3 regions of the Methylocella silvestris BL2 genome follow, and region 1 is predicted to be linked to each of the others. Evidence: predicted binding sites of a transcription regulator. Region 1 holds the regulator's gene; each other region holds the start of a gene.
The links. Region 1 encodes LexA, which represses DNA repair genes until DNA is damaged. Its sites were predicted from a motif close to TGTTCNNNNTGTGTTCNG; they were not measured.
Positions count from the first base shown of each region.

Region 2: the regulator LexA is predicted to act here: its motif matches at 1,831-1,848, upstream of recA (recombinase RecA).
Region 3: the regulator LexA is predicted to act here: its motif matches at 8,554-8,571, upstream of MSIL_RS21870 (ImuA family protein).

Region 1 is NC_011666.1:1,810,318-1,820,606, reverse strand. Features, by position in the region: gene gltX (glutamate--tRNA ligase) at 1-1,209, opposite strand, end outside; gene MSIL_RS08555 (ComEC/Rec2 family competence protein) at 1,450-3,789, shown strand; gene lexA (transcriptional repressor LexA) at 3,830-4,540, opposite strand; gene MSIL_RS08545 (HPF/RaiA family ribosome-associated protein) at 4,914-5,543, shown strand; gene MSIL_RS08540 (superoxide dismutase) at 5,616-6,215, opposite strand; gene MSIL_RS20115 (hypothetical protein) at 6,518-7,519, shown strand; gene MSIL_RS08530 (S9 family peptidase) at 7,545-9,677, opposite strand; gene MSIL_RS08525 (Ros/MucR family transcriptional regulator) at 10,193-10,289, shown strand, end outside.
Region 2 is NC_011666.1:3,863,626-3,873,914, reverse strand. Features, by position in the region: gene cckA (cell cycle histidine kinase CckA) at 1-588, shown strand, start outside; gene MSIL_RS17905 (hypothetical protein) at 638-952, opposite strand; gene MSIL_RS17900 (hypothetical protein) at 1,045-1,542, opposite strand; gene recA (recombinase RecA) at 1,948-3,015, shown strand; gene alaS (alanine--tRNA ligase) at 3,200-5,887, shown strand; gene phaP (phasin family protein) at 5,972-6,367, shown strand; gene MSIL_RS17880 (SixA phosphatase family protein) at 6,519-7,046, shown strand; gene MSIL_RS17875 (hypothetical protein) at 7,103-8,152, shown strand; gene MSIL_RS17870 (YcjX family GTP-binding protein) at 8,281-9,783, shown strand; gene MSIL_RS17865 (YcjF family protein) at 9,975-10,289, shown strand, end outside.
Region 3 is NC_011666.1:1,161,175-1,171,463, reverse strand. Features, by position in the region: gene MSIL_RS05575 (DedA family protein) at 1-138, opposite strand, end outside; gene MSIL_RS05570 (DedA family protein) at 174-827, opposite strand; gene MSIL_RS05565 (sulfate/molybdate ABC transporter ATP-binding protein) at 944-2,035, opposite strand; gene cysW (sulfate ABC transporter permease subunit CysW) at 2,094-3,017, opposite strand; gene cysT (sulfate ABC transporter permease subunit CysT) at 3,010-3,855, opposite strand; gene MSIL_RS05550 (phosphoadenylyl-sulfate reductase) at 4,118-4,909, shown strand; gene MSIL_RS05545 (hypothetical protein) at 5,191-5,493, opposite strand; gene MSIL_RS05540 (alpha/beta hydrolase) at 5,949-7,259, opposite strand; gene MSIL_RS05535 (pyroglutamyl-peptidase I) at 7,556-8,416, shown strand; gene MSIL_RS21870 (ImuA family protein) at 8,598-9,551, shown strand; gene MSIL_RS05525 (Y-family DNA polymerase) at 9,481-10,289, shown strand, end outside.

The sequences.
Region 1 (10,289 bases):
CAGCACGCCGGCGATATGGGCGCGCCCGCCCGCCGCCAGAATTTCGGCCGCCTTGGCGTCGAGCTGTAGCGGCCGCGTCGCGAACAGGAACGCCGCGCCGTCGAGGAGTTCGATCAGGGTTTTTGCGCGCTCCTTCAGACCGGGCATGGCGGCCAGCAGCTTCGCCCTTTTGTCGTCATCGAGTGCGCGCTGCAGATCCGCTCCGCCGGGCAGAAAGGGAAGCGTCTCTTCAAGGCTTGCGGCGAGCTCTGCGTCCGGCGTCGCGCGCAAATAATGGCCGTTCATATTTTCGAGCTTGGCGAAGTCGAAACGGGCGGGCGAGCGGCCGACATGGGCGAGATCGAACGCCTCGATCATCTCTTCGGTCGTAAAGAACTCGCGGTCGCCCTGGCTCCATCCGAGCCGCACGAGATAATTGCGCAGGGCGGGCGGCAGGAAGCCCATGGCGCGATAGGCGTCGATCCCGAGGGCGCCATGCCGCTTCGAGAGCTTCGCGCCGTCCGCGCCATGGATCAGCGGAATATGCGCCATGGCCGGCGCGCTCCAGCCAAGGGCGGCGTAAATCTGCATCTGCCGCGCGGCGTTGGTCAGATGATCGTCGCCGCGGATGATCTGCGTCACGCCCATGTCGTGGTCGTCGACGACGACGGCGAGCATGTAGGTCGGCGCGCCGTCCGAGCGCAGCAGCACGAAATCGTCGAGATCCTTATTGGCGAAGGTGACGCGGCCCTGCACCTTGTCGTCGATCAAAGTCTCGCCATCGAGCGGCGCCCGCAGCCGGACCACGGGCTTGACGCCGGGCGGGACGTCGGAGGCCGGGCGATCGCGCCAGCGTCCGTCGTAGCGGGGCGGCCGCCCTTCGGCGCGGGCGGCCTCGCGCATGGCGGCGAGCTCTTCCGGCGTCGTATAGCAATAATAGGCGCCGCCCGAAGCGATCAGGCTCTCGGCGACCTCGCGATGGCGCGCGGCGCGCTGGAACTGATAGACGACGTCGCCGTCCCAATCGAGCCCGAGCCATTTCAGCCCGTCGATGAGCGCGTCGATCGCCTCCTGTGTCGAGCGCTCGCGATCGGTGTCCTCGATGCGCAGCAGCATGCGGCCGCCGGCGTGGCGCGCGTAAAGCCAGTTGAACAGTGCGGTGCGCGCGCCGCCGATATGCAAAAAGCCGGTCGGCGAGGGCGCGAAACGGGTGACGGGCGCGTCGGACATAGGCTCGATTTCCACTCCTGATAGGCGGCTCCCCGCCGCCTGCATTCTTTCCGCGAGAAGACGGCCCGCCGCCGCCCTTTCCGGCGACAATAATTCCGGCTGAAGCGGCGCCGGACCTTTTGCCCGTCGGCGGCTCGTGTAACATAGAATGGGCGAAAGAATAGGCCTTGGAGCGGCCGCCCGCGCGGGCGATTTCGGCTGGCCCCGTCAAGCGACGGGCCGAGCGATGGGGCAAACGGATTGGCGAGGCCGCTCGATACGGCGTTGGCGGACGGCGGCGCGGGGCGGGCCGGCGGAGTGTCGCCGGCGCTGCTTGCCCCTTTGGCGCGGCTGCGGCTCGCTTTCGCCGCCGCCTTCGAGACCGAATGCGCGCAGCGCCGCATGTTCCTCTGGCTGCCGGTCGCCGCCGGGGCCGGAGTCGTCTCCTATTTGAGCGCGGACCGCGAGCCGTCGATGTGGCTTCTCGCCGCGCTGACGGGCGTCCTTTCGGGCCTGGCCTTTGTCGCTCGGGAGCGGCGCGCCGCCTTTCTGGCGATTTGCGCTGCGGCCGCTTTTTTCGCGGGAGAGTTTTCCGCCGCGTGGCGATCGACGCGGGTCGCGGCGCCGGTGATCCAGCGCACGACGATCGGCGTCGTCGAAGGTTTTGTGGAGCAGATGGATTTCCGCCGCTCCGGGGCGCGGTTCGTATTGCGCGTGCGCGCGATCGAGGGGCTCGCGGCCGAGGCGACGCCCTATCGCGTGCGGCTTTCGGTCCGCCGCGCGCCGCCGTTCGAGGCGGGAACCTACATAAAACTCAAGGCGCGCCTGTTGCCGCCTTCGCGCGCGAGTCTCCCCGGCGGCTATGATTTCGCCAGGGACGCCTGGTTTGCGCGGTTAGGCGGCGTCGGCAACGCGCTTGGCCGGATCGAAACCCTGGCCGCGCCGGAGCCGGCGGGTTTTTCCCTCGGCGCTGCGATGGCGTTAGACCGCGGCCGCAACGCTCTGTTGCGCCGCATCGATGCCGTCATCGGCGGCGACGCGGGGGCGATCGCCGCTGCGATGGTCACCGGCAAGCGCGATCTTCTGTCCGAAAACGCCAAGGAGGTGATCCGCGAGGCGGGCATCTTCCACATCATCACCATCTCCGGCGTGCAGATGACGCTGGTCGCGGCGATCTTTTTCATTGGCTTCAGGCGGGCGCTCTCGCTCAGCCCTTCGCTGGCGCTGCGCTATCCGATCAAGAAATGGTCGGCCGCGCTCGCCATGCTTGGCGCTGTGATCTACGACGTCTCCACCGGTTCGCGCGTCGGCACCGAGCGCGCCCTGATCATGACGCTGATCATGCTCGGCGCGGTGCTGGCCGACCGCCAAGCGCTGACCATGCGCAACCTCGCCTTCGCCGCGCTATTCGTCATTTTGGCCGAGCCCGAGGCGATCATGGGCGCGAGCTTCCAGCTCTCCTTTGCCGCCGTCGCCGCCCTCGTCGCGGTGTATGAGGGGCGCATGGCCGCCGCGAGCGCCGAGCGGGAGGAGGCGCCGATCCTGCGCTCGAAGCCCGTCGCCGGCGAGGGCGCGCGGCTGTTCTGGACCTCGGTCCGGGCGCGCCTCAGCCAGGGTCCGGGCGGGCTTCTGTTCGCGACCTTTTGCGCCACCGCCGCGACGGCCTCCTTCATGGCCTATAATTTCCACGAGCTCAGCCCCTATGTGCTGATCGGCAATCCTTTGACGCTGACAGTGATCGAAGTCTTCGCCGTGCCGGGGGCGCTGCTCGGGACGCTGCTTTATCCAATCGGCCTCGATCCCTGGGTCTGGCGCTATCTCGGCTTCGGCGTCGACGGCGTGATGTGGGCCGCGCGCCAGGTCGGTCAGCTGCCCGGCGCCAGCATCCATCTGCCCGCCTTCGCGCCATTCTCGCTCGCCTTCCTGACGCTCGCCGTCCTGTGCATGACTCTGTGGCGCACGCTCCTGTTCCGCGCGATCGCCCTGCCGCTCCTCGCCATTGGTCTCTTTGGCGCGGCCTCGGGGCCAAAATTCGACGTCGCTGTCGCCCCCGGCGGCGAGGCGGCGGCCTATCGCGGCGAAGACGGCCGATTGGCGGTGCTCGCGGCGCGGCCGAACCTCTTTGCCGCCGAACAATGGCTGCGCGCCGACGCGGACGGGCGCCCGGCGGCCGCGGCGGTTCGAAAAAGCGCATGCGACAAGGCGGCCTGCGTCGGACGTCTTGCCGACGGCCGCACCCTGTCGCTTGTCGTCGACCGCGCCGCTTTCGCCGAGGATTGCCTGCGCGCCGACATTATCGTCACGCCGCTGTTCGCTCCGAAAGGATGCGCGGCGCAGATTGTTCTCGACCGCGATGCGTTGAAAAAGACCGGCGCCGTCACACTGGCGATGACGCCGGCGGGACTGACGCGCGCCGCGGCGCGATCACTCGAAGAAGATCGACCCTGGTCGCCCGCTCCGCGCCGCACATGGGGCCGCGCTCCGGCCGCCCCCGCGCCGCAATTTAGGCTGGCCGACGCCGATCCATCCGTTCCGGCGCAGGAGGAGGGCGCGGCCTCGCGCCAGCCCGACGACGGCGACGATGGATCTCCCATCGAATAAGGCCGGGACCCGGCGCTCTTGCAGGGGAGCGCCGGCGTCATCAATAGCGTCGGATCAATCCGACCAGTTTGCCCTGGATTCGCACGCGGTCGGGTCCGAAAATGCGCGTTTCATAGGCCGGATTGGCGGCTTCGAGCGCGATCGAGGCGCCGCGGCGGCGCAGGCGCTTGAGGGTCGCCTCCTCATCGTCGATCAGCGCGACGACGATGTCGCCTGTCTCGGCGGTGTCCTGCTTGCGGATCAGCACCGTATCGGCGTCAAAGATGCCGGCGTCGATCATCGAATCGCCGCGAACTTCGAGCGCATAATGCTCGCCTTGCGACAGCATTTCCGGCGGCAGATTGAGCGTATGGCTGCGGGTCTGAAGCGCGCTGATCGGCGTACCGGCGGCGATCCGGCCCATCACCGGGATCGCCACCATGGCGCGCGCGCCATCCTCATCGTCGCGCGCCGCCGGCATCGGGCGGACGCGGCCAAGATGTCCCTCGATCACGCTCGGCTCGAATTTGCGCCCCCGGCCGGCGTCGGCCGCCGAGGCGCCCGGCATGCGCAAGACCTCGAGCGCGCGCGCCCGGTTCGGCAAGCGCCGGATGAAGCCCCGCTCTTCAAGCGCGATGATCAGCCGGTGAATGCCCGACTTGGACCGGAGGTCGAGCGCGTCCTTCATTTCATCGAAGGAAGGAGGCACGCCGGTTTCCTTCATGCGCTCGTTAATGAAGCGCAGAAGCTCGCTTTGCTTCTTGGTCAGCATCGGCGTCCACTTTCTCGCATGATCGTCGAGCGGGATGGCGGGGCGCAAAGGCGCGCCCGAGAAGGGCTTGGCTGCAAACGAGCGGGCTGCAATAGGATCTAGCCTCCGAAAAACTTGCTCGAAAGACAAGATACGCCCACAGAAAGCGCCTGAATCGCTCACCCGCACAAACGGTGAACAGACCATATCTGTTCTCTCTGCGTTCCGCAACCCAGCATAACGTTCGCAGGCGAAATTTATCGTCGCGGCTTCGCTTTGCGATTGCGCGAATTCATTGACGGAACTTTCAGCTTCGCCGTAGGTTACTAACTCTCGCCGCCGCTCGGCGAAGCTCGTTCGCCATGCGGCGTCGTCCGATCAAGAGGAGAAACGCATGGATCGACCGCTGCAGATCGTATTTCGCGACATCCAGCATTCCGATGCGCTCGCAAAGCTCATCGAGGATCGCGCGCGGCGTCTTGAGAGCGCCTTTTCGCGCATCACGGGCTGCCGGGTCGTGGCGGGCGCCGCGCATGGCGCGACGAAGAATACGATACCGCCGCTCTCCCTGTGCGTCGAAGTCGAGGTTCCTGGCCGGCCGATGATCGTCGCCAAGGCCGAGGCCAAGCGGAAGGGGGAGCAGGCGGCGCTGGTCAATCGCGTCTTCGACGTCGCCGAGCGCCGTCTGGAGCAACTCTCGGAACTCGCCAAGGACAATGTGCGCCGGCACGAAAACGCGCCGGAGACCGGCGTCGTCGCGCGCCTGTTTCGCGAGCAGGACCATGGCTTCATCGAAGTGCGCGGCGGCCCCGATCTTTATTTCGCGCGCAATTGCGTGATGCGGGGCGATTTCGACGCGTTGGAAATCGGCGTCCTTGTCGAAGTCACGCGCGCGACGGGAGACGGGCCAATGGGGCCGCAGGCAAGCGCCATCTATGTTTTGGATCAGCGCGTCGCCGTCAAGGGCAAGCCGGCCAAGCCCCGCAGCGCCAAGGATTCCGAGCCGGAAACCCTCAACGCCTGAATGGCGGGCGCTGCGTCATATTCGGGGCTGGCGGCGCGGCGCCAGCCCCGCTTTTGACCGAACAAGCGCGGCTTAGGCGGTCGCCTTGGCGTAAAGCTCGGCGGCGTATTCCCAATTGATGAGATTGTCGACGAAGGCCTTCAGATAGTCCGGCCGACGGTTACGATAGTCGATGTAATAGGAATGCTCCCAAACGTCGACGCCGAGGATCGGCGTCGCGCCCTGAACCAGCGGGTTCTCGCCGTTGGCGGATTTGCTGACGATGATCTTGCCATCCTTGACGGCGAGCCAGGCCCAGCCGGAGCCGAATTGCGTGACGCCCGCCTGAATGAGATCGGCCTTGGCTTTTTCGACCGAGCCGAGGCTATCGATGATGGCCTTTTCCAGCTCGCCCGGAATTGCGCCGCCGCCATTCGGCTTCAGCCAGTTCCAGAAATGCAAATGATTGTAGTGCTGCGCCGCGTTGTTGAAGAGGCCGGCGTTCTTGCCGAACGACTCCTTGACGATATCCTCCAGCGACTTGCCTTCGAGGCCGCTGTCCTTGAGCAAATTGTTGCCGTTGGTTACATAAGCCTGATGATGCTTGTCGTGGTGATATTCGAGCGTCTCCTTGGACATATAGGGCTGGAGCGCCTCATAGGCATAGGGAAGTTCTGGCAGGGTGAACGACATGGGTTTCTCCTCATTAAAGGCATGCAGTCGCGGGAGGCGGTCCGGTCGGCCGCATGGCATCTAACTAGACGGCTCAAAGCTTTGCAGCAACCGCATTCGCCGCCGCCGGGCGGGATCGCCGTGCGCCCGCGCAACGCCCGAGACGGACAAAGGATCGCTTTTGCCGGCGAGGCCGCAAGGTTTGCGTGCTAATATTTTGCCGCTACCCTGATCAAGTCTCGATTTCGACCGCGTTTTGCGGGCAAAGCCAAGTTTGAGCGCGGCGCCTCCAATGAAATGAACGCGGCGCCTGGAACAAAAAAATGAGCTATTTGATTTTCGCCGCCGGCCTCCTCCTTGCGGTCTGCGGCGCGGCCTCGATTTCCTTCGGCTACGGCATCATCAATGTCGAGCGCGGCTGGGCCAGCGTGATCGGCGGCGCGTCGGCCCTCTCGGGCGGCCTGATCACCATGGCGCTGGCGTTAATTCTGCACAGCCTGTCGCGGCTTCGCGCCGTGCTTAAGGCTCAGGGCAAGCGGGCCGTTGCGGCGACGCCCGCGGCCGTTGCCGAGGTCCCGGAAGATCTCGTGGCGCAGGCCACCGCAAAGGAGGCGCCCGCGGCGGAAAGCGCCGTCGCGGATTTGACGTCGGCGCAAACGCGCGTCGATGACGAACATGTGACCCTCGTCATCCCAGGCCCAGCCAGCGCCCCGGCCACCCTTGCGCCGCCTGCGGTCCGCCAACCGGCGCCAGCCGCGCCCGAGCCATGGGCGGCAGGCCTGGAGCCGGGCGCTCAAGCCTCAATCGAGGACATCAGGCGGGTTGTCGCCGAGACCATCAAGGGCAAGCGTCTTGAAACGCTTGGGGCCGAGGCCGGCCAAAGAGCGGCCGCTGAACTGCCCGCCGCCGAGCCCCTCGTAAAGCCCCCGCCATCGGTCGGCGCGGAGCTTCCGCCGCGCCGCCGCGCGCCGCCGCTCTCGTTTCATTTGCCGCGGGCCGTCGGCCTCAACGATCTCGCGCCGCAAGGTTCGACCGGCGCGCAGACCTCCGTCGCGCCGCCCCTGGCCGGCCCGGAGGACATGCGGCAAGACTCGCCGCATCCTGCGCCCGAACAGGTTTTCGCGGGCGCCAGCGAGCCGCTGCGCCCGGATATGCCGCGTAAAGATCCGCCCGTCGTGCTTGGCCGCTATGAATCCGAGGGCACCACCTATGTGATGTTCTCGGACGGATCGATCGAGGCGCGCTCGAAACGCGGCGCCTATCGCTTCAACTCCATGGCGGAGCTCAAGAGTTTTATGGATGCGCAGGCGCGCGGCGAGGCGTGAGCCCAGCCTCCTGCGCGTATCCATGTCAGCCTGACCGAGCGGCTCCGCCATCCTCGCCGCGGCGCTCGAAAGCGCCTTTGACGCAGGCGATCGCGAAGGCATATTGGAGCGCGGCCTCCTCAAGCCTGTCGAACCGTCCGGGCGCGCCGCCATGGCCGGCCCCCATATTGGTTTTGCAAAGGACGGGCCCGCCCCCGGTCATTGTGGCGCGCAGGCGCGAAATCCACTTCAGGGGCTCCCAATAGGTGACCCTCGGATCGGTCAGGCCGCCAAGCGCGAGAATCGGCGGATAGGCTTTGGCCGCAACATTGTCATAGGGCGAATAAGACCGGATCTTGTGAAACGCGGCCTCGTCGCGGATCGGATCGCCCCATTCCAGCCATTCGGGCGGGGTCAGCGGCAATTCGGCGTCGAGAATCGTGTTCAGCACATCGACGAAGGGCACGTCCGCGATCACGCCGGCGAACAATTCCGGCGCGAGATTGGCGACAGCGCCCATCAGCATCCCGCCGGCGCTGCCGCCCTGGATGACGATGCGGCGCTCGCCCGTCAATCCGAAGGCGATCAGATGGCGCGCCGCGGCGATAAAATCAGAAAAGCTGTTCGGCTTGTTGTCCAGCTTGCCGCTGGTGTACCAGCGCCAGCCCTTGTCCGTGCCGCCTCGGATATGGGCGATCGCGAAGATGAAGCCGCGGTCGATCAGCGCCAGCCGGCTGGCGCTGAAAGAGGCCGGCGTCGCATAGCCATAGGCGCCATAGCCATAGAGCAGCAGCGGTGCGCCGCGGCCAAGGTCGAGATCGCGCCGATGGACGATCGAGACGGGAACGCTCTCGCCATCCGGCGCCGGCGCATAAAGGCGGCGCGTCACATAATCCGCGGGATCGAAGCCTGAGGGGATGATCTGGCGCTTGCGCAGGATTCGCGCGCGCGTCGCAAGATCATAATCATAGGTCTCGCGCGGGGTCGTCATGGAGGAATAGGTGAAGCGCAGCAGCTTCGTGTCAAAGGCGAAGCGCCCGTTGATCGATAGCGAGAACGCTTCCTCCGCGAAGGCGACCGCATGGTCCTCGCCGCTTTCGACATGCCGGACGATGATGCGCGGCAGGCCATTCTCGCGCTCGAGCCAGACGAGATAGTCCGGGAACACGGAAAGTTCGATGATCATGCGGCCCGGCTTATGCGGGACCTCGTCGACCCAGAATGCTTTGCCGGGCGTGGCCAGGGGGGCGCTGACGATCTTGAAATCCTCGGCGCCGTCGGCGTTCGTGGTCATGAACAGACGCTCGCCGCGGTGTTCGACCTCATAGCGAACCCCGGGCGCGCGCGGCTCGATCAGACGCGCCTGCGCCGCAGGATTGGCAAGATCGAGCAGCCAGCATTCAGACGCGTCATGATCGCTGATGCTGATGATGGCGAAAGCGCCGGACTGGCTCGGCCGCACATGGATGAACCAGCGTGGATCGAGCTCCTCCAGAATCACCGTGTCTGATGCGGGATCGGAACCGATGTCGTGGCGCAGCACGCAGGAGGGACGGTTATTCTCGTCGACCCGCACATAATAATATTGGCGCGAATTGGCGCTGAAGACGAAGGCGCCGTCCGTGTCTTCGACGACATCCGGGCCGTCCGTTCCGCTTTCAAGGTCGCGCACGCGAATTGAATGCAGTTCGGAGCCCTTTTCATCGACGCTCCAGCCGAATGTCTGGTGATCCGGTGAATGGCGCGCCTCGCCAAGATGAAAAAATGCCTTGCCTTTGGAGAGCGCATCGGCGTCGAGCAGGATGTGGACGTCGCCGCCGTCCTCCTCGGCGCGGCAGAAGATCGGATGCTGCGAACCCTGGTTGAAACGGGCGTAATAGAGAAAACGTCCGTCGGGCGACGGCGCCTCGGCGTCGTCTTCCTTGATGCGCGACCGCATGTCCCGCACCAGCTCCTTGCGCAACGCTTCATAGGGCTCGAGAACCGCGGCGGCGTAGGCGTTTTCGGCCTCGAGCGCGGCGCGGATCGCGGCGGGCAGCGCAGCCGGGTCGCGCAGAACCTCGCGCCAGTTCTCGGCTTTGAGCCAGGCGTATTCATCGCTGAGCGCGACGCCATGCGCGAATTTCGTTTCGATTCGGCGTTCGACTTCAGGCGGAGGGCTGGCAGGGATGTGCGCCACGATGGTGCTTTCTTGAATTGATCGGGCCGGAATAGGCTTCGACGGGAAGGGGAGGGCGCTGATTGCGAGTCCTGACGCGCAATTGTTTGCAAAGGGCGGGGCCATTGCTGCGACGGCCGGCTGTCTATTGGGCGCAAAATATTCAATCAGACCCGCCGCAGCAAGCCGCCGGCGGCCGACTTCCTGGGGCTTCGCCTTGCGTCTATTGCGCCTTTGCACCCGCGCAAACAACGCCTGTCAATGTTTGACGCCGCTGTGTTCACTTCTGCCTTGATCTGATCGAAGCGGGTGGGGATGGCATTTTTTTGTTGGTTCGCAATAAAGACTGCTGCGCGCTACTTGCAGATACGATGTTTCGGCCTTAATAATGAATGACGTTCCGTACAGTCGATTCGAGGCGGTCGATTAAGAGAACTTAAATTTCACGTGGTTTTGTCGCCTTTTGACGGATTTATGGCCCTCATATTTGGGCCGGGGTCCGATGGCGGAGCCTTCTACTAGGGATATTGAGCGCCATGAGCGATGCGTCAGGTTCTAACAGCTATATCGAATTGGCCGCTGACATCGTGTCGGCCTATGTCAGCAACAATTCAGTGCCTGCGAGCGATCTTC
Region 2 (10,289 bases), 2.1 Mb from region 1:
CCGTTCTTCACCACCAAAGAAGTCGGCAAGGGAACAGGCCTTGGCCTCGCCATGGTCTATGGCATCGTCAAGCAGACCGGCGGGTTTGTGTTCTGCTCGAGCCCGCCCGGAAAGGGCGCGACCTTCACCGTGCTGCTGCCCCGCTATATTCCCGAGGCGGCCGAGACCGAGGCCCCTGCACCGGCCGAGCGGGGGAAGCCGGCGGCGGACCTCACCGGACGCGGCGTTATCCTGCTGGTCGAGGATGAGGAGGCCGTGCGCGCCTTTGCGGCGCGGGCGCTCGCCTCGCGCGGCTATAGCGTGCTGCAAGCCGGCTCCGGGATCGAGGCGCTCGAGGTCGTCGACCGCAATCCCGGCAAGATCGACCTCGTCGTCTCGGATGTGGTCATGCCCGAAATGGACGGGCCGACCATGTTCGGCGAATTGCGCAAGCGCGGCGTCAAGGCGAAGGTGATTTTCGTGTCCGGCTATGCCGAGGAGGCCTTTTCGAAAAACCTGCCGGAAGGGGAGGATTTCGCCTTCCTGCCAAAGCCCTTCTCGCTGAAGCAGCTGATCGAGGCGGTGAAGGGAACGGCGGCGGCGAGCTGAACCGCGCCGCCGCGCCGCCGGCCTTTCGTGCCGAAGCCTTTTCGACGGCCTACTCTATGCCCGCCGCCCGGGCGCGCGAATTATAGGCGTCGCGAAAGCGCTTTTCGATCGCCGCCTTGTCGGTTTCGGCCTCCGTCGCCATGGCGAAGGCGCCGCGCACGAGCGAGGCCTCCTCGACCGTCAGCACGATCGGCCCGGCCATGAAAGCGGCGTTCGGAAGCGCGTGCAGGATCGCCTGCTTGTTGGGATGCGAGGCGACCTCGACAAGCTGGTCCGCGACTGGGTCGCGGTCGACGCAGACATAGGGGCCGATCACTTCGATCTTGCGGCCGTCGGAGGTTTCTCTGATGAATGTCGCTTGCATCTTCGCCTCACAGTCCTTTCACTTTACGATCACTTCTGTCGCAACGCCTGGGTCCGATCGCAGGACGCCGCCGCGTTGCGAAAGAATCCGTCTTAATCCACGCCTGCCGCGAGCGCCGCGATGACGCTGCCGCCAACCGTCTCCATCGCGCCGAGCTCGGCTATCTTGTCGAGGCAGCGCTGCGCCCGCGCTTTCTCGTTGCGGCGCAAATGGATGAAGGCCAGCGCTTTCAAGGTATAGAGCGCGAAATGGCCCGGTCCGTTGACGTTGCTTGCAATGTCGCCGCGCCGCCACGCCGTCCAATCCGGGTCGATCCCGGCCTGGCGCGCCGCCTCGGCAAGGCCCGCCCGCGCGATCGCCAGCGATTCGTCGAGATTGCCCTGATAGGTATGGATCTTATACAGGCAGAGATAGGTCGGCAGGGCGTCAGGGCGCAGCTCGAGCGCGGCGCGGAAGGCGAGATCGGCCGCCGCCCGGTCTCGACGGTACAGCGCGACGCCGCGTTGCAGCATCGCATTGACCTCGGGAAGGACCTCGCCGAAATCGACAAGATCGTCCATCCGGACGAGATTGTCCGTTTCCTGCCGCATCGAGTGTCGCGTCTCCGACATGCCTTGCGCCGCCGCCGGGAAAGAGGGCCGCGCTCCCTTCGCCGCAGCAAGAGCCGTGCCCGCCCTCGCCGGCGGCGCTGCCCCATTGGCGCTGCGGCGCCGCATATTAACCATCCGTGATTTTTTTCGGCGGCTGCGGGGCGCATCCGATTCGCGCCGATTTCGTCCTTTCTCCCGTCACGCGCGCTTTGTCGCGCCCGCGCCGGTTGCAGGCTCCTCTAAGGCCGCTTCGCGCGGCGGTATTGACTGAAAATTGTGCGCCGAGAATAGAACATAAAAAGAACTTGCGAGTGAGAACAAACCAGATACATTTATCAGCAACGCGGCTCGCCAAGCCGATTGCATTGCACATTTCGCCAAGCCTGTGTCAGAAGGATCAATCCAATGAGCCAAGCCAAACTTCGCCTTGTTGAAGGAACATCCGTGGACAAGACCAAGGCCCTCGACGCCGCCCTGTCGCAGATCGAACGCGCCTTCGGCAAAGGCTCGATCATGCGGCTCGGCAAGAATCAGAAGGTCGTCGAGATCGAGACGGTGCCGACCGGCTCGCTCGGCCTCGACGTCGCGCTTGGCGTCGGCGGCCTGCCGCGCGGACGCGTCGTCGAGATCTATGGTCCGGAATCTTCCGGCAAGACGACGTTGACCTTGCATGTCATCGCCGAAGCCCAGAAAAAGGGCGGCGTCTGCGCCTTCATCGACGCCGAACATGCGCTCGACACGATTTACGCGCGCAAACTCGGCGTCAATCTGGAAGATCTCCTCGTCTCGCAGCCCGACACCGGCGAACAGGCGCTCGAAATTACCGACACTCTGGTGCGCTCGGGCGCGGTCGACGTGTTGGTGATCGATTCCGTCGCCGCTCTGACCCCGCGCGCCGAGATCGAGGGCGAGATGGGCGACAGCCAGCCGGGCCTGCAGGCGCGCCTGATGAGTCAGGCGCTGCGCAAGCTCACGGCCTCGATCTCGCGCTCGAACACCATGGTGATCTTCATCAATCAGATCCGCATGAAGATCGGCGTGATGTATGGCAGCCCCGAGACGACGACGGGCGGCAACGCGCTCAAATTCTACGCCTCGGTGCGGCTCGACATCCGCCGCATCGGCTCGATCAAGGACCATGAGGAAGTGATCGGCAATCAGACCCGGGTCAAGGTCGTCAAGAACAAGGTCGCGCCGCCCTTCAAGCAGGTCGAATTCGACATTATGTATGGCGAAGGCATCTCGAAAATCGGCGAATTGATCGATCTCGGCGTAAAAGCAGGCGTCGTCGAGAAGTCGGGCGCGTGGTTCTCCTATGACAGCCAGCGGCTGGGTCAAGGCCGCGAGAATTCAAAGGCCTTCTTGAAGGCGCATCCCGAGATCGCCGACAAGATCGAACTGGCGATCCGCGAGAATGCGGGGATGATCGCCGACAAGATCCTTGATGTCGGCGAGGAGGAAGCCGAGGATTGAGGCGATCGAGCGAGTCGGCGCGCTCGCTGATCGTCGGGCGCTGACCCGAGCGATCCCGCTGCCTCGAAGCCGCGCGCGTGACGCGCCCGCGCGCTTGCGTTTTGACTTCGCGCCACGCATTTTGCGTTGACACATGATTAAAGGCGCGGCGCGGAAAAAACGCGGCCTTCAAACGGAATAGCGAATGAACGGCGTTAACGAAATACGGGCGGGTTTCCTCGATTACTTCAAGAAGAACGGCCATGAGATCGTGGCGTCTTCGCCGCTCGTGCCGCGCAATGACCCCACCCTAATGTTCACCAACGCCGGGATGGTCCAGTTCAAGAATGTCTTCACCGGCCTCGAAAAGCGCCCCTATACGCGCGCCGCGAGCGCGCAGAAATGCGTCCGCGCCGGCGGCAAGCACAATGATCTCGACAATGTCGGCTATACTGCAAGGCACCACACCTTCTTCGAGATGCTCGGCAATTTCTCCTTCGGCGATTACTTCAAGCCGCTGGCGATCGAGCTGGCCTGGAAGCTGATCACGCAGGAATTCGGTCTGCCGAAAGATCGTCTCCTCGTCACCGTCTATCATACCGACGACGAAGCCTTTGATTTATGGAAGAAAATCGCCGGCTTTCCCGATTCGAAGATCATCCGCATCGCCTCTTCCGATAATTTCTGGGCGATGGGCGACACCGGCCCCTGCGGCCCCTGCTCCGAAATTTTTTATGACCAGGGCGAAAGGCTGAAGGGCGGCCCGCCCGGCAGCCCCGACGAGGATGGCGACCGGTTCCTCGAATTCTGGAACCTCGTCTTCATGCAGTTCGAACAGCTCGGGCCAGGCGAACGGATCGATCTGCCGCGCCCCTCGATCGATACCGGCATGGGGCTCGAGCGCATCGCCGCGCTGCTGCAGGGCGTCACGTCGAATTATGACATCGACCTCATGCGCGCGCTGATCGTGGCGATCGCCGCGGCGACCGGCGTCGATCCCGACGGGCCGCAGAAGGCCAGCCATCGCGTCATCGCCGACCATTTGCGCGCCTGCGCCTTCCTCATTGCCGATGGAGTGACCCCCTCCAACGAAGGCCGCGGTTATGTGCTGCGCCGCATCATGCGCCGCGCCATGCGCCACGCGCAGCTGCTTAGCGCGCGCGAGCCATTGATGTGGCGGCTCGTCCCCGTGCTCTCGCGCGAGATGGGGCAGGCCTATCCCGAGCTGATCCGCGCCGAGTCGCTGATCGTCGAGACCCTGCGGCTCGAAGAGGCCCGCTTCATCGACACGCTGGCGCGCGGCCTCTCGATCCTCGACGAAGCCGTGCGCGACTTACCCGAGGGCGCCCCCCTGCCGGGGCAGGTGGCGTTCAAGCTCTATGATACCTATGGTTTTCCGCTCGACCTGACGCAGGACGCGCTGCGGGCGCGTTCGCTCGCCGTAGACGTGGACGGCTTCAATACCGCGATGGAGCGTCAGCGCGCCGACGCGCGCAGGGCTTGGGCCGGCTCCGGCGAGGCTGCGACCGAAACCCTCTGGTTCGCGATCAAGGACGAGGCGGGCGCGACAGATTTCCTCGGCTATGAAGCCGAACAAGCGGAAGGCGTCGTCGCCGCGCTCGTCAAGGACGGCAAGCCGGTCGAACGCCTCAACAAGGGCGAGACCGGAGCCATTATCCTCAACCAAACGCCGTTCTATGCCGAATCAGGGGGACAGGTCGGCGACACGGGCGTGATGAGCGCCGCCGGGGTTCGCTTCCGCGTCACAGACACCAAGAAGAAGCTTGGCGATCTGTTCGTGCATGAGGGAATCGTCGAGGAAGGCGAGATCACGCCCGGCCTCGCGCTCGAACTGTCGGTCGATCACGCGCGCCGCTCGGCGATCCGGGCCAATCATTCGGCGACCCATCTCCTGCATGAATCGCTGCGGCTCGTGCTCGGAGATCACGTCGCGCAAAAAGGCTCGCTCGTCGCCGACGACCGTCTGCGGTTTGACTTCACCCATCTGAAGCCGATCTCGCCGGAAGAGCTCACGCGCGTCGAGGACATCGCCAATCGCGCGGTCACCGACAATGCGCCCGTCGTCACCCGGCTGATGGCGGTCGACGAGGCGATCGCCTCCGGCGCGCGCGCTTTGTTCGGCGAGAAATATGGCGACGAGGTCCGCGTCGTAACGATGGGCTATGCGCAGGACCGCGAGGACAGCGGAGACGGCGGCGCCAACAGGGCCTTTTCCGTCGAGCTCTGCGGCGGCACCCATGTTGCGCGCACGGGCGACATCGGCCTTATTGCGATCACGTCGGAATCGGCCGTCGCCGCCGGCGTGCGGCGCATCGAGGCGAAGACGGCGGCCGCGGCGCGGCGCCATCTCAACGCGCGCTCCGACAAGCTTGAGCACATCGCCGTCCTGCTCAAATCCTCCGAGGACGACGCCGAAAAACGATTGGCCGCTCTCCTGGAGGAGCGGCGCAAGCTCGATCGCGAGCTGGCCGATGCGCGCAAGAAACTGGCCATGGGCGGCGGCGAAAAAGCCGCGGCCGAGGCGCAAGAAATCGGGGGCGTTAAATTTTTTGGCCGCGCCGTTTCGGGCGTCGATCTGAAGGATCTGAAATCGCTCGCCGACGAGGCCAAACAGACGGTTGGTTCGGGCGTCGTCGCCATCGCCGGCGTCGATAGCGACGGCAAGGCGGGTGTCGTCGTCGGCGTGACCGCGGACCTCGTCGAGCGGTTCGATTCTGTCGCGCTGGTTCGCCTCGCCGCCACGGAGCTCGGCGGCAAGGGCGGCGGCGGCCGGCGCGACATGGCGCAGGCGGGCGGCCCGAACGGCGCTGGCGTCGACGCGGCCCTGGCTGCGATCGCCAACGGACTGCGCGGCGCTCAAAACGCCGCCTGACGCCCCTTTCGGAGCTTTATTTGCGGCAGGTCAAAACCGGACCGCGGGGCTGGCAGTTAACTCCAGACCTGTGGAGGAGACGACATGTCAGACACCAACCAGAAGACGACCGATCAAGCGGCGCAGGTCAGCAATGCGGCGGCATCTATCGCCACCAAGAATTTGCAGGCTTTCGCCGCCGAATGTGCGGAGATATCGCGTCAGTCGATCGAGCACACGACTGAGACGGTCGAAAAGCTGCGCCACGCCAAAGGCCCGGCCGAAGTTCTCTCGATCCAGTCCCAATTTCTGCGCGAGGCCTTTGAAAATTTTACGCAGCACTCGCGCCGGTTTATCGAACTCGTGGCCGCATTTCCGCTGGAAATGACCAAGACTTACACCGAAGCCTGGACCCAATCCATGAACGCCGCGGCGGACAAGACGCGCGAGGCCGGCGAAAAAGTCGCCTCCAACGTCGAGCGGCTGACGAAGCCATCCTGAGAGCAACCGGCTGAGCTGAGGGCGCGGAAGATGTCAACACGGCCCGTCGATTTTGGCGGCTGGCATGGGAGGCTGCGTCGTCGCGGACCGAGACGCCTGTTTTTTTCCGTGTCATAACTCCGCGTCTCGTCGCTGCAAAGTTGCCTCGTCCATGCTTCGGCTTCTTCTTCTTCGCCACGCCGAAGCTGCGCCCGCCGCGGGAGGGGGCGATATCAACCGGCGCCTGACGGCGGGGGGTCGCGCCGCAGCCTCGCGCATCGGCGCCTATTTGCACAAAGCGCAACTTGTGCCCGAGCTTGCGCTGGTCTCTCCGGCCCGGCGCACGCTCGAAACATTCGAGGAGCTTCAGTTCGGCGCCGCATGCGAAATCCCCCGCATCGTCGCGCCCTCGCTTTACAACGCGAGCATGGGGACAGTGTTCGCGCTATTGCAGGAAACCCCCGCCAATATCGAGCGCCTTCTCTTGATTGGCCATAATCCAGGCTTGGCTGAGGCGGCGGTTTTGTTGTCGCGGGAGGGCGAGCGGGCGGTGCTTGCCCGGCTTCGCGCCCAGTTTCCGGCGCCGTCCCTGGCGATTATCGATTTCGACGCTGTCGACTGGAGGCAGGCCAGTCAGGACGCGGGCCGCCTCGATATCTTTCTCACTTTGACGTCGAACGAGTTGCAGGGCGGCGCATAAGCTGCAAAATCCGCTTGCCCGCAGCAAGCGCGCCGCCGCCTCGCCCGGGAACGCCCATGCTTCTCGAAATGCTGAGTTTACTCGCGCTCGCACTTGCCCCCAACGCCTCTCCGGGCGGCGCGCTAAGCCTTGGCCCGGAATTTATCGCAGCGATAGCGGAGCGACCGCTACAGGCGCCCTTCCCCGCCGCGACATTTCAGCCGGCTCCGCGCGCCGTATCGAACTGGCGGTTCGAGGCGGCCCGGAATCTTGACGCGCCCGTCGCCCAGCTGGCGAAGCTCGTCGCCCCGGACGCGTCTTCCCCGCGATGCGTAAAACTTAACAATTACTGGTGCGTCAAAAAGGCGGGATGGGCCGGCGAGATCGCCGCCGACGCCGATGGACATGTGGCCTTCGCCTCCGCCACGGAAGGCGCCGTCGTCGCGGCGATGCTGCTGCGGCGCTACTATCTTGTCTATAATTTGCGCTCGGCGCAGGCGATCCTGTCGCGCTGGGCGCCGGCGCAATGCGGCGGTGGAGCGCTGTCGCGCGGCCGGGGCGGCGGCTTGCTGCTTGGCGCGCTGGCGCCGCGCGGGATCGGCAATACGCTGCGCGCGCGCTGGCTGGCCGCGCATCGGCCCGGATCGGCGCTGAAGAAAACCGCCAAAGGCGCCGGGCCCGGCGCGCCTGCGCCAAAAATCCGGGTCTCGATCATCGCCGACCGAAAGATGCGGATGATCGAAGCGCCCGAAATCGCCGTCGGCATGGGCGAGCGAAGCGCCACGCCGCAGCAGCCCTTCAAATTGGCCTTGCTCGAAATGCCGAGCCTTGCGCCGCTGCTTGCCGCGCCGAGCTGCGTCGACGAGACCGCGCGCATCCGCCAATATGCGCTGCGCGCGATCGAGGGGCGTCGTCTCCAGTCCCGACGACGATCTGATGCTTTTCACGGCCGAGGGGCGCCCCCGGCCCCCAATTTGCCGCTGGTGATGCAGAATATGGCGAAGGTCGAGATCGGCCCGCTTGCGGCGCGATTCGATTTGATCTCGGCCGCGGTCGAAACCGAAGCGAGGCGGGAGGCGCAGGCCCGCGGCGTCCCTTCGGCCGCCGCGCCGGCCGAAGGGAAATAGGCCGGCACTGAGCTAGGACTCAGGCGCCGCTTGCGGGCGGCTTGATTCATACCTATCCCTTTGCCAATCCCTCCGCTTTATCTTCCGCGCGGGCGCGCAGACGCCCGCCAACGCCGCCTGGACCTCAATTGGCTCTCTTTTCCGATCTCCTTTTCGAAGCGCGCGCCGTCGCCCAAAGCCTCGTCAATCTGTCTGCGGGAACGCATATCAGGCTGGGGGTCACCGGGCTTTCGCGCGCGGGCAAGACCGTTTTCATCACCGCGCTGATCGAGCATCTGACCAAGGCGACAAGCCCCAGCCTGCGCGGCCGGAAGAATACGCTGCCTGTTTTTCGCGTTCACGCCGAAGGCCGCCTGATCAGCGGCGCGCTGGAGCCGCAGCCGGACGATAATGTGCCGCGCTTTGCCTATGAGGAGCATGAAGAGGCGCTGAACGGCGAGGGCGGCAAGGCGGAGCGCCGCATCTGGCCGCAATCGACCCGCCGCATCTCCGAGGTGCGGCTGCGGCTGCAATATCAGCAGAAGGGCGGCATGAACCCAGGCCGGCGCGCGCTGACGCTCGACATCGTCGATTATCCCGGCGAATGGCTGCTCGATCTGCCGCTGCTTGAGAAATCCTTCGCGCAATGGTCGCAGGACTCGCTCGCCGCCGCCTCCGGCGCCGCGCGGGCGCCGCTCGCAGCGCAATGGCGCGGCTTTTGCGCGCAAAGAGACCCGAGCGCGAAATTTTCCGAGGACGACGCGCGCCGCGCGGCCGAGTTGTTCACGGCCTATCTGCGCGCCTGCCGCGGCGAGGAATTCAGCTTTTCAAGCCTGCCGCCCGGCCGCTTCCTGATGCCCGGCGATCTCGCCGGCTCGCCCGCGCTGACCTTTTCGCCGCTGGCCATCGATCCAAACCGCGCCTATCCGCCGGATTCGCTGGCCGCCATGATGGAGCGGCGCTATGAGGCCTATAAGTCGCATGTCGTAAAACCGTTCTTCCGCGATCATTTCTCACGGCTCGACCGGCAGATCGTTCTCGTCGACGCACTGGCTGCGCTGAACGCGGGCCCCGCGGCGATGCGCGATCTCGAAACCGCGCTCGGCGACGTGCTGACCGCCTTCCGCGCCGGCCGCAGCAATATTATCTCGACCGTGTTCCGGCCGAAGATCGACCGCATCCTGTTTGCGGCGACCAAGGCCGATCATCTGCATCACACCAGCCATGACCGGCTGGAGGCCATTTTGCGCCATCTGACCGCCAAGGCCATCGAGCGCGTGAAGGGCGTCGGCGCCGAGGTCGACGTCATCGCGCTCGCCGCCGTGCGCGCGACGCGGGAGGCCAAGGTCAACGGCCATGGCGGCCCGGCGCTAGAGGCCGTGATCGGCACGCCGCTCGACGGCGAGCGGATTGGCGACGAGGTCTTCGACGGCAAGACGGAGGCCGCGATTTTTCCCGGCGAACTGCCGCAGGACCCCAAAGCCGTGTTTCGCGACGCCGGCCGGAACGCGGCGCCGGGCGAGGTCGACTATCGCTTCGTGCGCTTCCGGCCGCCGATGCCGATCCGCGCCGCCGACGGCTCCGCTCTGCCGCCGCCGCATATCCGCCTCGACCGCGCCTTTCAATTCCTGTTCGGCGACAAGATGACGTGACGCAGGAGCATGATGCCGAAAAGTTGCAGACTTTTCGGATCGACATCATGCTTCAAACTCTTGGGATCGATCACGTTCACGATTTTGGATCGATTCGATCCAAATCATCGTGATCTGAAGGCGATCGCCGCAATACTGATCCGCGTCCCGAAGAGCGCGCCAAAAACAGCAAGCCGTAAAGAGCCGCCCCGATGTCCGAAGACCAGAAGCGACCGCGCGCGTTTCGCCTGCAAGACCTCAACCTCGAGGAAACCGAGGCGCGGGAAAATCCGCGCGGGCCGATCCTGATCGAGCCCACGCGCGATCCATTCGAGGCCGAGGCCGAAGCGCTGACGGGCGCGGCGCCCGCCGACGCTGAAGAAGCCGCGATCGAAATCGCCCAGCAACAGGGCCTGCGCCGGCACTGGCTGATGTCCTGGGCGGGCGTCTTCTGGTCCGCCGCGAGCGGCCTGATCGCGCTCAGCTTCGGCGTCTGGATCAACAACCTCATCGACGATCTGTTTTCG
Region 3 (10,289 bases), 650 kb from region 1:
CGCCCCGGCATATCCCGCCGCCAGCAGCAGCACCGTTTCGCCGGGCAAAGGCACGCCGGCGCTCTCAAGCATGACAATAAAAAAAACGGCCCAATAGCCATGTTGGGCGATCAGCGGCTGTATTTGTTCAATGAACACGAAGGCTCCTGATGCACGGCGTCGCGCGGCCGATCTTAAAAGGATCGGGTTTGAATGGGGCCGGGCAACGCTGTTTCCGCCTCCGCAATCAAACGGGCTTCATTCTTTTTATAGAAGCGCCAGCAGAAAGTAAAAACACCCGCCGCCGCGACGAGGCCAATAAGGCCGATCGGACCGGCGATGCGATGGGCCTCGGCCCCGAACACGAAGCCGATTACGCCGAACAGGCTCGCCCAGGCCAGCGCGCCGGCGGCGTTGAACATAAAGAAGCGCGACGGGCTGAAGCGGTTCGCGCCGGCGAGAAAAGCGGCGAAGGCGCGCAGCACGGCGACGAAACGGCCGAAGAAAACAATTTTGCCGCCATGTTTTTCGAAAAGATATTGCCCGAGCTTGAGCCGGCCTTCATCGAGATGAATGAGCGGCCCGTAGCGCGCCAGCAGCGGAAAGCCAAAACGGCGCCCGGCCCAGAAGCCGAGATTGTCGCCAAAGATTGCGCCAGCGGCCGCGGCTGCGATCACGCCCGCAATATGCAGTTCGCCGCCGCCCGCATGAAGGCCCGACAGGATTGCGCCGGTGACAAGGAGCGTCTCGCCCGGAAAAGGGATGCCCGCGCTCTCGATAGCGACGCCGCAGAAGACCGCGACATAGCCGTAGCGCGCCAGCAGCTCTGGAATTTGGTCGAAGGTCATTGTGATCCTGCGGCGACGTCGTCGAAAGGAACGCGTCTAAACCTCGATCACAAGACGTGAGGGAGCAAATTTTTGTCAAGCGCGCCGCGGCCCGTCGGGGGCACGGCTTCGCCGCTTCAGCTTCTGGCGTGGGCCGCGGCCCCGGCGGCGTCTGCCTTGAGAAAGAAGGTGCCGCGCAGGAAGCGGACAGGCACGCGCTCGCCGGGCTGGAAGGTGACAGAGGCCGGCGTATCGACCTCGATGCTGGATTGCTCATAGGGGAGGGCGATTTCCGCCCGCCGCGTGGGGCCGCTGCGCCGCACCGACAGAACCTCGGCCTGAAGCGCGCCGGGGCCTTCCTCGCCGATCAGAATATCCTGTGGCCGGACGAACAGCTGGCCCTCGCCATCGCTCGAGGTTGCGAGACGGTTCGCCTTCGGCAGTTCGAGGCGGTGATCGCCAAGAAAGACCTGACCCTCGCGCAGATGCGCGCTGATGGCGGTCGACTCGCCGATAAATCCATTCACGAAGGGCGTCGCCGGATGATCGTAAATTTCGTCCGGCGTGCCAATCTGCTCGATATGGCCGCCGTTCAGAACGGCGACGCGATCGGCAAGCTCAAGAGCTTCGTCCTGATCATGAGTCACGAAGATGGTCGTATGGCCGGTGCGCGCATGGAACTCGCGCAGCCAGCTGCGCAGCTCCCGCCGCACCTTGGCGTCGAGCGCGCCGAAGGGTTCGTCGAGCAAAAGCACGCGCGGCTCGACCGCAAGCGCACGGGCGAGCGCGACCCGCTGGCGCTGACCGCCCGAGAGCTGCGACGGGCGGCGTTTTTCGAGGCCCTTCAGCTGGACGAGATCGAGCAGTTCAAGCGCGCGACGGCGGATCTCGGCTTTGGGCGGCCGCTGCGCGCGGTCGCGAACGTCAAGTCCGAAGCCGATATTGTCCTCGACGGTCAGATGTTTGAACAGCGCATAATTCTGAAAGACGAAGCCGACGCGGCGCTCCTGAACGCTCTTTTCCGAGGCGTCTTCGTCGCCGAAGAAAACCTTGCCGGAGTCGGGGAGGTCGAGGCCGGCGATGATCCGCAAAAGCGTCGTCTTGCCGCCGCCGGAGGGACCGAGCAGAGCGACAAGCTCGCCGCTGCCGACGTTGAGGCTCACCCCTTCAAGCGCTGAACGGCGGGCGCCGGGGAAGCTTTTGACGATGTCTTGAGCGCGTATCTGCATCGAATCTGCTTTCGTAATCTTGGATCGTCGCCGCGTGCGGCCCGAAGAAGCGTCGTGATCAGTGGCCGCGCGCCTTGCCGGGCAAGGCGTCGTTGAAGCGCGTTTCAAGCACGGTCTTGAGGACGAGGGTGATCAGCGCCAGCAGGGCCAGCAGCGAAGCGACGGCGAAGGCGGCCGCGATATTGTATTCATTGTAGAGAATCTCGACATGCAGCGGCATGGTGTTGGTCTTGCCGCGAATATGGCCGGAGACCACCGATACGGCGCCGAATTCGCCCATCGCGCGGGCGTTGCAGAGCAGCACGCCATAGAGCAGCGCCCATTTGATGTTGGGCAAGGTCACCCGCATGAAGGTCGAAAAGCCGCTCGCCCCGAGCGACAGCGCCGTCTCCTCATCGCCGGTGCCCTGATCCTCCATGAGGGCGATCAGTTCGCGCGCGACGAAGGGGAAGGTCACGAAGATGGTCGCCAGCACAATGCCCGGAACGGCGAAGATGATTTCAAGATCATGCGCAATGAGCCAGGGGCCGAGCAGGCCATGCGCGCCAAATAGCAGTACGAACATCAGCCCGGCGACGACGGGCGAGACGGAAAAGGGCAGATCGATCAGCGTGATGAGGAAGCTCTTGCCGGGGAAACGGAATTTGGCGATGGCCCAGGCCGCGGCGAGGCCGAACATGATATTCGCGGGCACCGCGATCGCGGCGACCGTCAGTGTGAGGCCGATCGCCGAGCGGGCGTCGGGCGAGACGAGCGCTCCCCAATAGGCAGCGATGCCATTGCTGAAAGCCTCCGTGAAGACGATGGCGAGCGGCAGGATGAGAAATAGGGCGAGGAAGACGACGGTCACGCCGATCAGCAAGGCCTTCAGAAGATCGCTTTCGCCCGTGACGGGGCTGCGCGAGCGCCGCACCGCTTTTTTTTCGGGACCGCTCAAGACGGTGTCTACGGCCGCCGTCCAGCCCGTCGCCGCCTCAGACATTCCCGAATCTCCTGCGGCTCCAGGCCTGGATCAGATTGATCGCCAAAAGGATGAAAAAGGAGATCGCGAGCATCCAGATTGCGATCGCGGTCGCTCCCTCGTAGTTGAATTCTTCGAGCTTCACGACGATCAGCAGCGGCGCAATCTCCGATATGAAAGGCAGATTGCCGGCGATGAAGATCACCGATCCGTATTCGCCGACGCCGCGGGCGAAGGCGAGGGCGAAGCCGGTGAGGAGCGCCGGCGTCAAGGCCGGCAGAATGACCCGCGACAGCGTCTGAAGCCGCGTCGCGCCGAGTGAGGCCGAGGCTTCCTCGACGTCCTGTTCGAGATCGACGATGACTGGCTGGACCGTGCGCACGATGAATGGCAGCCCGATGAAGATCAGCGCAATGACAATGCCAAGCGGCGTAAAGGCGATTTTCCAGCCGAGCGGAGCGATGAGGGCGCCGATCCAGCCATTCGGCGCATAGATCGCCGCGAGCGCGATGCCGGCGACGGCGGTCGGCAGCGCGAAAGGCAGGTCCACCGCCGCGTCGAGCAGGCGGCGGCCGGGAAACTCATAGCGGGTCAGCACCCAGGCGACGATGACGCCGAATACGACATTGATTGCAGCGGCGGCGAGGGCCAGCGTAAAACTGGTTTTCAAGGCGGCGAAGACGCGCGGCTGAACGCCGATGCTCCAGAGGCCGGAAAGTCCGAGCCCGCTCGCTTTCAAGACGAGCGCCGCCAGCGGAAGAAGCACGATAATGCTGAGGTAGACCAGCGTGTAGCCAAGAGACAAACCGAACCCCGGCAGGATCGAACTTCGCTTCAGGGACAGGGCGCTCAGGGACACGGTTAGCCTTTCGATGCGGGGCGTGACGCGCCCAATCTATTGAACTTTATCTACAGAGATTGTGGACTGTACGCTAGCCGAGATTTTCGGCTGCGGCAACCCCTATTAAACTAAATTAAAATGTATAATAATGTATTTATCGCATTTCTTGCGGATTTATCCTATATTTGCAAACTGGAGCTGTGATAGCTTGAGTCGCGGCCTCGTCCCGGGCGGTCATTTTAAGCCTCGGGCGTCGGATTGAAGGGATTGGAGGGCATTGATGGCGACGGAGTTAAGCGAGGCGCTGGTTTCACGACTTGGCGATGAGGCGGCGATCGCCGGCATCGCCGATCGATTTTGGGCGCTCAACCCGCAGCGTCTGTTGCGCATTGCAATCGAGGATCTGTTTCCGGGCAAGCTCGCGCTTGTTTCCAGTTTCGGCGCGGATTCAGCGGTGCTGCTGCATATGATCGCTGAGATCGATCGGTCGCTTCCGGTCCTTTTTCTCGACACCGGCGTCCTGTTTCCGGAAACATTGGCCTATCGAGACAAATTGATCGAGCGCCTGGGCCTCACCCACGTCGTCACTCTGGTCCCGGACGAGGCGACGCTCGAGAGCGAGGATCCCGAGACTTTTCTGTGGTCGAGCCATCCCGATCGCTGCTGCGAAATCCGCAAGGTCATTCCGCTGGCGCGGGCGCTCGACGGGTTCGACGCCTGGATCAGCGGCCGCAAGCGCTTCCAGGCATCAACGCGCGCGGCGCTGCCGCTTTTCGAGACGGAAGACAATCGCACCAAGATCAATCCGCTCGCGAACTGGTCGCCGACGCAGATCCTGAATTATCTGCGCGCCCATGATTTGCCGCGTCATGAGCTTGTCGCCAAGGGTTACCCCTCGATTGGCTGCATTCCCTGCACCTCGAAGGTAAGGCCCGGCGAGGATCCCCGCGCCGGACGCTGGCGCGGCCGCGCCAAGGTCGAATGCGGGCTTCACACGCAGTCTTTGCCGCGGGTGGCGGAGTTTGGCGCGGAGGCCGCCTCATTTCAGTCGCCGCTTAACCGGGCGCAATAGACGACGGCTTGAAGAGACCTGCCGCATCGCAGCAGAGCGGAACGGCAAGGCGGATCCCGGACGTCTAATCAAGAAAAGGTGAAATAAAAGAGCGCAGGGCGCGGTGCAGCTCTCCGTTCTTCGACGAAAAGAAGCGTGGGCGGCTTCATGTCGTCTGCATGAAGCTTCTGCTTCTTTCACGAAAAAGGAGCGCTTGAAGCGCTCCCTGTCATTTCAAGATCGAAGTTTTTGGCCCTCGACAGTTGGCGGCGGCGCTCAATCTGCCTGCGAACGGGACGCTCTTACGCGTCCGCGCTCTGCGGCGTCGCGGCGTGTTCGACGACGGGCTTCAAAATATGTTCAAGAGCGATCAGGATCGGCTGATCCGTCCCTTTCATCAGACGCCGCAGGTTTTGTTTTTCCTCGCCCCCGCAGGTGCGGCCGAACTGGACGACTGTGCGCGCGGCAAACGCGCCCATGGACATGCCATAGACGCTCGCGGTCGCCTTCACCTTGCCGGCGAAATCCGTACCGATCGAGGCGACAGCCGCATGAGCGACCTTCTCGTGGGAGCAGGAATGCACGACTTCAGCGATTAAGCACATGACACCCTCGCTTCGCTACTCGCCTTCTGGCCCATGCTAGCAGGGGAAACAGCATGGATGGAGGCTTGGTGGAGACGTTATGGCGGCTTAGGCGGCGCCGCCGGGACGTCTACATGACGTAAGTTAATACTATTCATATTAGGGCGTCAATGTGAATAATTTATGTTGCTTTGCAGCACAACTATACGGATTTTTGATCAGTCGATCCACACTTCAACAAAAGCTGATTAAGGCTCAGTTTAAATTGAACGTGGAACAATTATAAGCTTCGAGTTGGTCGAGACTGAACGACTTTACTTTAAAGTAATTACGACCGTTCCGTGAAATCCGGCAAAGTTCCGTCTCGTTGTAGGGATGCGCAGATCGCATCAAGCTTAGCCTTGGTTGCAATAACGCCTAGGCGAACGCGCGCCGCCGCGCAAAGTTCCACGAGAAATAAAATTTTTTGACAATCTTCAGGGCGTCGGCGCGGCGGAAGACGCCGGCGTCGCGGAACCCGGCGTCGCCGTCGCAAGCGGGACCACCGCACTGATCGGCGCCTCGGGGCGGGCCGGAGCGGCGGCGGGCGCGCCAGGCGCTGCAGCGGCCGGCGGCGGCAAGGGCGTGGCGTGAATGCGGTCGTCGATGGGGTTTTCGCCGAGAACCGCCTGAACATTGGAGTCTTGCGGCCGCGGCGCGGCGATCTGCGCGCCGATGGTGCGCAGCGCGTCGGGCGCGTCCGCATAGGCGCCGTGGCCGATGAATATATCAGCCTCCCGGCTCAGATCATAAACCCTGACGCCGAGCGTCTCGAGCGCCGATCGGTCGGCCGGGTTCTTCGGATCGAGCGCGCCGAGGCGCGGCCGATCACTGGTCAGCGTGCGCGAGAGCGACAAGGCGCGATCATTGGCTGCAACGAGCACGAAGATGTGCGACGCGTCGAGGCGGCTGATCTGCTGGCGGAAAACATTCAGATCGATGTCGGGAGCGGCCAGCATGATATCGCCCAGCTTGTCGTTCAGCCGCGCGCCGCCCGCGATAAAATCCTGGCGCAGCGCCTCCATGGTCAGCCAGGCCCCCATCGAATGGGCGAGGATGTGCACGCGCCCGACGTCGGGCGCATCCGTCAGCTGCCGGATCAGCTTCGCCAGCGCGTCCCGCGAGATCGTCGCATTCTCTTTCGCCGCGCCATAGTCGAGCAGATTATTCGTCGACGGCCAGGTGAACAGGACGGCGACGCCGCCAAAGCGGCCGTCCGCGACGATCTGCGCGAGCCGGAACCGCGACTCGTCATAGCTCGTGTTGAAGCCGTGCACATAAAGGAGAACGTCGCGGTTGGAGCCGATGCGCCCCGACAGATGCGTGGCGAGCGCGGCCGTAAAACCATCCTCGTCGAGCGCGCGGCGCGTCTGAAGCGCAAAATGACGCGCGGGATCGGGACTGCCGATGGAAGGGCGCTCCAATTGTCCGATCTGGTGATTGAGCGGCGCGCCGATCATCTGCAGCGAATAGCGCTCGTTTCCATCATTGCTGAGTTCGCTGGCGGGACCGCTTTCGCCCTTGCGCGTCGAGACGACAAACACCGAGGTCGGGCGCGGCCCGGCGCCCGCGCCGTCGAGATCCGTCATTCCGCCGCCGCAGCCCGCAAGCGCCAGCAGGCCGGCGATCAGCAGCGCCGGCCGGGCAAGGACGGAAATGGTTCGCGCCGCGCGCGTAAGCCGCATGTCTTCGCCTCGAAATTCGTCGCGCGCATCGATCACGATGGTTTTGGACCGGTCCAAAACCATGAAACGGGATCGACGCCAAATTTTAAAAGCATGATGTCGGCCCGAGAAGTCTGCAACTTTTCGGCATCACGCGTTAGCGCATCGGCCCCTTTCAACGCTGCGACGCTTACTGGAAGCTTAAAGGGCTGCGTCTTCTGAATGGCCCCCGATCGTGTCGGCAATGCGACGCGCGCTCGGCGAAGGCCGTTGGCGTATTGCGTCGGCGCGCTCCGTCAGCCTTGTCCGTGCGCCCAAAATCGCGCAAACCCGTCTGCACGGGCGCCGCGCCGCTTCGGGATCCAACCCCGCGAACATTCATGCGTATTCTTGTCACGGGCTTTGGCGGCTTTCCCGGCGCCCCGCGCAATCCGACCGAACGGATCATCGCCAATCTGGCCCGCCATCGGCCGCGTCTGGCGCGGGCCGGCCTCGAGCTTGATCTCAGCGTGCTCCCGGTCGTCTATGCCGAGATAGAGCCGCGCCTCGAGGCTTTGACGCGGGAGGCGGCGCCCGACGCAATTCTGCATTTTGGCCTCGCCAGCCGGCGAAGCAAGCTCTGCGTCGAGACGCGAGCCTTTAACCGCATCAGCCTCTTGCGGCCGGACGCCGCGGGAGCCTTTGCGCAAAGACGCCTTCTTCTCGCCGGCGGGAGTCAGACCGGCGTCGACGGCGTTCAGGTCCCAAGCGACGAAGGCCGGCGCGTCCCAAGCGGGGAGGGGCAAGCGCTGGCCGGTGGGAGCCAACCGCTCACAGGCAGGGATCAAATGGACCCGATCCGCGCCGGCAGGCCGCAATCTCCGAGGGGCGCCGCCCAAAGCTTAAAATCGAGCGCGCCCGCCGGCCTGATTGCCGCCAGACTTCGCCGCGGCGGGTTTCACGCCGCCGTTTCGATCGACGCCGGCGATTATGTCTGCAATCAAACCCTGTTTTTATCGTTGAGCTGCCATCCGAACGCGCTGGTCGGCTTTATCCATGTGCCGCCGCTCGCCTCGCTCCGGCCGCAGTCCTCGCTCGCCGCGCCGCGTCGGCTGCGTCGGGTCGACGAGGCAGACAGGCCAGGCAACACTCTGATCCGTGGCGGGGGGCGCCTCACTCTTGACGAGGCGGTGCGCGCCGCCGTCCTCGCCATTCTTGCGCTGATCCCGAAACTTCAATCGCGACGATTATCCCGCCGCTGAGCCCGCCGAATGAAGCGGAGACAGCGCCGGCGCCGGCGACTTGGCGAAGCGTAAACCGTGAAGCTCGCGGGAAGCTTGCCCTTTGCGAGAGTTCGCCGGAATCCGCCTTGACTCTTTTGTCTCAAGCGGGAATCTATTAGAACAAATAGCGAACATTCTGACCGTTGACTGGAGCAAGCCTTTGCTGCTGGAGCCCATGCCGCATGGCCCTGTGAAGCCGCCGACGCCGCTTGCCCATCGATCGGACCGGCTGGATTTTCTGCGCCAAAAAATCGGCTGCATCGAAAATAGCGCGCTTCCCGCAAGAAAAATCCGGTTTGGGGACAATTGCCGTCTCGACCGGGCGCTGCATGGGCTTGGCCGCGGCGTCCTGCACGAGATCGCCCCGGCTTCCGCCGGCGACGGCCCGGCCGCTTCAGGCTTCGCGCTCGCCCTTTGCGCCCGCTTCAAAGCGGAGGCCGCCCCCGGCCGCTCCGCCATCATATGGATCGTCGAGGATTTCGCCGGCCGCGAAGGGGGCGCCCCCTATGGCCCGGGGCTCGCCCTTTACGGCCTCGACCCCGCTTGCTTCATTCTGGTGCGCACGGCCAGCGCAAGGGACAGTCTCTGGACGATGGAGGAAGCCTTGAAATGCCGCGCCGCTGCGGCGGTGGTCGGCGAAATCTGGACGCTCGAAAAACTCTATGGCCTTCCCGTCTCGCGTCGTCTTGCTCTTGCGGCGCAGGCCGGCGGCGCCGGCGCCCTGCTGCTCGCCGCCGGCATGGCGGGCGGAGCCGGTCGGCTGTCGTCCTGCGCTCATACCCGCTTTGAGATTTCCGCCGCGCGCTCAGGCGGCGCGCCGCGCGGATCTCCATTGTCGGGGCTGCCGCTTCCAGCCCGGCAAGAACTGCCGCAGCCAGGCCTCGCCGCATGGTCGATCCGCATCCTCAAGGCGCGCGCGATAGGTCCCGCCAATGGCGCCGATCCTATCGCCATTCTCTGGGATCATGACGAGGGTTGTTTTCGCGATGCGTTTCCTCTCCGTTTTTCTGCCGACGCTTCCGACCGACCGGATCATCCGGCGCATGCGCGCGCAGGATCGCGGGGGATCAGCCGAGAAATCAAGGAAGGGATCAACTTCAGGCAAAGCGCCTGAGCCGCCGCGGGCGACGCTCGCCAAAATCAATGGCGCGCAAAAACTCGCCGCGATCGACGCGGAAGGGCGCCGTCTCGGCCTCAGGTCCGGCATGAATCTGGCCGATGCGCGCGCCATGCATCCGGCGCTGATCTGCGCCGAGGCGGATCCCGAAGGAGAGGCGCAGACGCTCGCCCATATCGTCGATTGGTGTCGTCGTTTCACCCCCCTGGCGGCTCTCGACGCGCCGGACGGGGTGATGCTCGACGTCAGCGGCGCGGCGCATCTTTTCGGCGGCGAGGCGAGTCTCCTGGCCGAAATCGAAGAAAGTCTTCGCCGCCAGGGCTTTTGCGCGCAAGGAGGGCTGGCTTCGACGCCTGAGGCGGCTTTCGCCCTGGCGCGCTATGGCGCGGCGGATTTTGCGGCGCGCATTTTGCCGCCGGCGCTCGATGCGGTGGAACTGGAGCGCCGCCTCGGAGGGTTGCCGCTCGCCGCCCTTCGGCTGGAGCCGGAAACGCTCAGCGCATTGGCGGAAGCGGGCTTGCGCCGGATCCGCGATGTGACGATGCGGCCGCGCGCGCCGATCGCCGCCCGCTGCGGCCTTGCTCTTTATGCGCGTCTCGACGGTTTGCTGGGTCGCGTTAAAACGCCAATATCGCCGCGCTTCGAAGCGCCCGCCTTCATGACTGAGCGGCGATTCCTCGACGGCCTTTGCCGGCGCGAGGACGTCGAGGCCTCGATCGCCGGGTTGGCGCAAGA